DNA from 2 places in the Peribacillus sp. P4_C12 genome. Region 1 is predicted to be linked to the other one. Evidence: riboswitches for the same ligand, from Rfam matches in the RefSeq annotation. Region 1 holds a riboswitch; the other holds the start of a gene.

The links. Region 1 has a riboswitch for glycine ahead of AC1DUW_RS01795 (amino acid permease). Riboswitches for the same ligand answer to the same signal wherever they lie in the genome.
Region 2: it holds a riboswitch for glycine, as region 1 does, so the genes downstream of both, gcvT (glycine cleavage system aminomethyltransferase GcvT) here and AC1DUW_RS01795 (amino acid permease) in region 1, are expected to answer to the same signal.

Annotation. Positions count from the first base shown of each region.
Region 1 covers NZ_JBFUIB010000003.1:34,609-38,033, reverse strand. The annotation lists gene AC1DUW_RS01800 (ketopantoate reductase family protein) at 1-473, opposite strand, end outside; glycine riboswitch at 1,030-1,108, shown strand; gene AC1DUW_RS01795 (amino acid permease) at 1,288-2,628, shown strand; gene AC1DUW_RS01790 (DUF3311 domain-containing protein) at 2,817-3,017, shown strand; gene AC1DUW_RS01785 (sodium:solute symporter family protein) at 3,014-3,425, shown strand, end outside.
Region 2 covers NZ_JBFUIB010000255.1:935-4,359, forward strand. The annotation lists partial or broken gene AC1DUW_RS20405 (DEAD/DEAH box helicase) at 1-1,050, opposite strand, end outside; glycine riboswitch at 1,434-1,521, shown strand; glycine riboswitch at 1,525-1,608, shown strand; gene gcvT (glycine cleavage system aminomethyltransferase GcvT) at 1,762-2,868, shown strand; gene gcvPA (aminomethyl-transferring glycine dehydrogenase subunit GcvPA) at 2,887-3,425, shown strand, end outside.

The sequences.
Region 1 (3,425 bases):
TTTTCTGAAACCAAACCAGGTTCCCGCTCACCAAAGCAGAGCATGCCCATATGGTCGTATGTCAACTTATTTTCTTCTTTAACAGCATCCATACCTTGCGCAACACAATATAAGACTTTATCCTTTCCATACGCCTCACCAATAATCGCTTCACTTGTGATTCCATTCAAAGCAGAAATAATAATCGTCTGTTTTCCAATTTGATTCTTCACCGCTTCGATAGCATCTTCCAATCCACTAAATTTAACAGTAAAAATCATCAAATCTGCAGGCTCGCATATTTCTTCAGGCGTTACATAATGAAAGTCACAACGCTCACCATTGCAATAAACCCCATCCTGGACATATCTCTTTATTCTAGCTGTATCCGCAATAATCCTCACATTCTTCTTCGGCATTTCCTTTGATAAATGATGTCCATATAAAATGCCCAGTGCTCCTAATCCAACAATTGATACTGTCTTTATCGCCATAGCATCTCTAATCCCTTTCACCTTTTTACCTAAATATTATCACACTATTCGGAAAACAGTCGCGATTAAAATGCCAGTTCTATGGTATGAATTGTTTAGAAAAAAACCACCTAGAAAAGCTACAATATTGTGAAATATCAATAATGACACGAGGGGTTTGTAACTTCCTTACAGCTTCCTTTTGGTTCATGTATTTCACTAAAAAGCAAATTAAGTCTTTAACGAAGTCTACTCTTCTGCGGAACGATAACCACAAAATTTGTTGTTGTTTTTTGTATTGATTTTAAAGCGGGCCCCGTTATCCATCGCTCCAGTAACTATGGCTTTTCAAATCACTACTTTTATAGAATGTTGATATACATCAACTACATTACCCGCTAACTTTCCAATTTCCATATTGACCTATAGAATAAACAATGATAGAATTCCAATATTATATTGACGTTATTTAAGTATAATGACAAATGACCGAAGGAAGATTCATTTCTTCTACAAACGGACATTTATTACAACCGCATACTAGCAAGCGTTGAATGCTATGGATCACACTATAGCAGGAGCAGCTTCTGGAGAGACTGTACATAGTACAGCGCCGAAGGATTCACAATCTCAGGCAAAAGGACAGAAGAGTAACGAATGATGAATTGTTATTCTTAAACCTGACGAGATTGGTAGTATCCAATCTCTTTTTTTATTGTCCAAAATCCAAGATATTGCCATTCAATGGCATAAGCGAGGTGAAAACAACGAGCTACACGGAATGTAGAATCACGCTCCACACGACTAAGATCATAAACAACGGGAGATGCTCAAATTGGCTAAACAGGAATTGAAAAGAGATTTAAAAAATCGCCATGTACAATTAATTGCAATAGGAGGAACAATTGGTACCGGTTTATTTCTTGGATCCGGTAAAGCCATCCAATTGGCAGGCCCCTCCATTATCTTTTCCTATCTTATTATAGGGATTGCCTTATTTTTTGTTATGAGGGCTTTAGGGGAATTACTTTTATCCAACGCCGGTTATACGTCATTCACCGAATTCGCTACCGAATATATCGGGCCGTGGGCTGGATTTGTGACCGGATGGACCTATTGGTTCTGTTGGATCATGACAGCCATGGCCGATATCATCGCGGTTGGTGTCTATATGCAATATTGGTTCAATATCCCTCAATGGATACCAGCTCTTGCTTGCCTGGTCATTCTGTTAGGGTTGAATCTATTGACGGTTAAATTGTTTGGAGAACTTGAATTCTGGTTCGCGCTCATTAAAGTCATCACGATTGTTGCCTTAATTATTGTAGGCATCATCCTGTTAGTCATTGGCTTCAAAACCAATACTGGCACCGTTTCACTTACCAACCTTTGGAGCCACGGAGGCATGTTTCCGAACGGCGTATCCGGCTTCCTGCTATCTTTACAATTGGTTGTCTTCTCCTTTGTAGGGGTCGAATTAATTGGTGTTTCTGCAGCAGAAACAGCTAACCCGAAAAAAAATATACCATCAGCCATCAATAAAATCCCGGTCCGAATTTTACTTTTCTATGTAGGTGCCATACTCGTCATTCTATGCGTCAATCCTTGGACACAGCTGGATGCATCAAGCAGTCCATTCGTAGAAGTCTTTACACTAATCGGCATTCCAATCGCTGCAGGGATTATCAATTTTGTTGTCCTGACATCCGCTGCATCTGCCGGCAACAGCGGTTTATTTTCAACAAGCCGTATGCTTTATACATTAAGCAATAATAACGATGCTCCTGCAAAATTAGCAAAATTAAATAAACATGCTGTTCCAAGTAATGCCTTGGTTACATCGGCAATCGTCGTCTCCCTAGGGGCATTGCTAAGCAAAATGATACCTGAACAGGCCTTTACAATAGTAACTACAATCAGTGCCATCTGTTTTATTTGGGTTTGGAGCATCATCCTGATTTCACATATCAAATATACGAAAAAACGTCCGGACTTGAGAGCGCAATCTACATTCAAAGCTCCTTTTACACCCTTTATCAATTACGTTATTTTAGGATTATTTCTGTTCATCCTAATCGTTATGCTATTCGCTGAAGCTACACGACTTTCACTGTTAATGACGCCAATCTGGTTCATTCTTCTACTCGTACTCTATAACTATCAGAAAAAGAAGTAGCTATTTTTCATGGTCGCAGGAATTAAAAGGAAGGGACACTCCCTTCCTTTTTTTCAATTTATTTTGCTAACACAGAGAAGTGCTACTAAAATATATAATGCAGCCACAGTAAATTTTATATTAAAATAGTGTAAGGTACTGTAAGTCGATATAAATGACTTTTCACTTAGAATGGAGGGGTTGGATTAATGAAGATTATATATATACTTACTCTAGTTCCTTTTATAGGCATATTAGGATTTCTTCCGTTTGTAAACAGAATAGAACCTTACGTATTAGGGATGCCTTTTAATATGTTTTGGATGGCTATGTGGGTGGTCCTTACATCCGTTATTTTGGGCATCATGTATAAGTTGGACCCCAGAAATCGGGAAGGTGACCAGGAATGAATATTTCCCTCTTAATTATTTTAGGATTTTTACTTTTATCAATCTTTTTAGGTATTCGATCTTCAAAAGGAAAAGACATGAATTTGGAACAATGGACAGTTGGAGGCCGTGGTTTTGGTGCTATATTCGTCTTTCTATTGATGGCTGGAGAAATTTATACGACGTTTTCCTTTCTTGGTGGCAGCGGCTGGGCTTATGGTAAGGGTGCACCCGCTTTATACGTCCTTATTTACATTACTTTGTCTTATGTATTGTCATATTGGCTTCTTCCGGAAATATGGAAATATGCCAAAGAAAATAGTCTAATGTCTCAATCTGATTTCTTTGTAAGCAAGTATAAGAGCCCAAGTTTAGGAATTCTGGCAGCACTTGTCGGTGTGGTATCTATGATTCCAGTGATTGTCGTGC
Region 2 (3,425 bases), on a different contig from region 1:
CATTTACCTTCTCAAACAGCTCATCTAGCTTTGCTAAAAAGTCATGGGAAGGCTGTTCATATTTGGCTTTCATGTTTTTCAATGTATAAAAAACGGCTTCTCTGCTGCTGCATGCTTCTCTTTGGAGCGTGAGTGCTGAAAAAGAACTTCCCTTCGATCCATCTGAAATAGGCTTAAATTTGGAAACAGCGTCGTACAAGGCTTGTTCAGTTGGAGAAAATTCAATGATGATTGTTTCCACCTGCCTTTTTGTCCATTCAATTCCAGTATCAGCCCGTCGGTTCCGAATCATTACAGTGTTGACGAGTTCCTTTAGGTGCTCATCCTCAATAACATTTCGGCCTTTGCCTTTATATTTCTCAGAAAAGAGTGTTGCATTTCCCAAGTGTCCCGGTTTCAATAACGAAACAAGATGGAAAATTTCTTCGACTTTATTTTGAATTGGCGTAGCTGTCAGCAATAAACAAAATTTCTTTTTCAGATTTTGGACAAATTCATAGTTCTTCGTTTTATTATTTTTAAGTTTATGAGCTTCATCAATAATGATAAAGTCATATTGCTGATTAAAAATGATATCTCGATGGGGAGCGCGTTTCGCTGTATCAATGGATGATATAACAACATCGCATGATTCCCACACATAGCTTTTTCTTTGAACAACAGCCGGAATATGAAACTTGGTATTCAATTCAAAAGCCCATTGACTTACAAGTGAAGCGGGGACAAGAATTAATACTTTTTTAACAAGACCTCGGATCATATATTCCTTTAGAATCAAGCCAGCTTCGATTGTTTTCCCGAGACCTACTTCATCAGCTAAAATGGCTTTTCCATTCATCTTTTCAACTACCTGCTTTGCCGCTTCCAATTGGTGGGGAAGTGGGGTGAGCTGTGGAAGATGCTTGGGTGCCTGTAAACCTTCAAAATCAGGAATAATGAGGTTTTCTTCCATTTGAACAGCCAATTTATAAAGCCCCATGGACCGTCATTTTCCATCTTTTGTAGAAACTCGTCATTCCAATCAGAACTGAAGGATATATTAATTTTCATTGAAACTACTCCTTCTAAAATCATAATTTTCTTATTTAAGGTTGAAACCCGAACATTTTATATGTGAAGTAAGAAAAATATTTCTCAGTAAAAAATATTGCAGAGAAAAGTTTCTTAAGGTAGGATGTAAGTATATTTAGAAAATTCCAATTTCCCAAACGCTTAAGAGAAGCGTACATTTTTATGAATGTAGTTCATGTTTTTCATAGTATGGGCAACCGCCTCTTACTTTATCCCAGATTAACAGACTAGAGATCATTCATTAAGTTCTGAAGTTTTAAGGAGAGTTGGTAGAAAAAGCATATTGTAAATGCACAGAGGTTTTACTAACTATCAGTAGGATTAATTACTTTCCTAATTGGTGGAGACACATTTATATGCGGGTGAAGATAAGGGGAGAGACTACGAATGTAGCGCCGAAGGAGCAAACTTAGCAGTGAATCTCTCAGGCAAAAGAACTCTTATTGGACGCAACTCTGGAGAGCGCCGCTCGTTGCAGAACGGCCACCAAAGGGGAAAGCCTATTATATAGGTAAACTTTCAGGTTTCAGGACAGAGAAAAAGCTCTTTAGGGCTTTCTCTGTCCTTTTTTGTGCCCTTTTTTCCACATTATGAATCAGGATGAGAAGTATAAGATGATCTGACAGAATGGAAAGAAGCTTTTAGAAAAGTGAGCAAAGTAAATCTAAAAAATCTAAGGGGGGTCATTTTTTGACCAATTTAAAAAGAACGCCACTATTTGAGGTTTATCGTGAATACGGAGGAAAAACGATCGATTTTGGCGGCTGGGAACTTCCTGTCCAATTTTCGGGTATCAAGGACGAACATGAAGCAGTTCGTACAAAAGCTGGCTTATTTGATGTTTCCCATATGGGTGAGGTTGATGTGAAGGGCCCAGGGAGTCTTTCCTTTTTACAAAAAATGATGACCAATGATGTATCAAAGCTAAAACAGGGCGGAGCAATTTATACGGCTATGTGTTATGAAAACGGCGGTACTGTTGACGATCTTATCATTTATAAAAAGGCAGAAGACGACTATCTGCTCGTGGTCAATGCCGCCAATACAGAAAAAGATTTTAACTGGCTACAAGCTAATTGTTCAGAGGATGTCCAACTTTCGGATGTATCAAGCGATTATACACAGTTGGCACTGCAGGGACCTTTGGCAGAGAAAATATTACAAAAAATATCTAATGATACACTTTTGAGTGAAATTGGCTTTTTTAAATTCAAGGAAAATGTCCTGATAAATGGGCTTTCCACGATGGTTTCACGTACAGGATATACGGGTGAAGATGGTTTTGAAATATATAGCCACAGTGAAAATGGCCCGGCCCTTTGGAGAGCTATTCTAGATGCAGGAAAAGAAGAAGGGATACTGCCGATAGGTTTAGGGGCACGTGACACACTCCGCTTTGAAGCTAAACTTCCGCTTTATGGACAGGAGCTTTCACCAGATATTACCCCAATTGAAGCCGGGATTGGTTTTGCGGTTAAAGTGGATAAGGAAGCCGACTTTTTCGGGAAAGCCGTTCTTACTGAACAAAAGGAAAAAGGGGCACAACGTAAGCTTGTCGGAATTGAAATGATTGACCGCGGCATTCCTCGTCATGGCTATAAGGTATACAGTGGGGATAAAGTCATTGGTGAAGTTACGACTGGCACTCAATCACCAACATTGAAGAAAAATGTAGGATTGGTACTTATCGATAAAGATTATTCGGTGATGGATTCTGAAGTCGAAGTGGAAATTCGTTCAAAACGATTGAAAGCTGTTATTATACAAACACCTTTTTATAAAAAACCACGTAAATAGAGAGGAATGGTCATTAAGATGAAACATCGTTACTTACCCATGACAGAGCAGGATAAACAACAAATGCTGGAGGTAATAGGGGTCCCTTCTGTTGAGAACCTTTTCAACGATATTCCTGAAAGTGTCCGCTTTCAAGGCGAATATGACATTAAACCAGCTAAATCAGAGCCAGCCTTAATGAAAGAATTATCAAAACTTGCTTCCAAGAATGCTGATCTTAAAAACTATGCCTCCTTTCTTGGTGCGGGCGTGTATGACCATTATTCACCGGTCATCGTCGATCATGTTCTTTCCCGCTCGGAGTTTTATACAGCCTACACCCCTTATCAGCCAGAAATTTCACAGGGGGAGCTTCAGGCCATTTTTGAATATCAAACGATGATTTGTGAAATGACAGGAATGGATGTAGCCAATTCCTCCATGTATGACGGAGGGACGGCATTAGCGGAAGCAGCGATGCTTGCATCCGGTCATACACGACGTAAGAAAATTCTAATTTCAGCGGCAGTACATCCTGAATCAAGGGAAGTCGTTAAGACGTATGCGAAAGGTCAGCG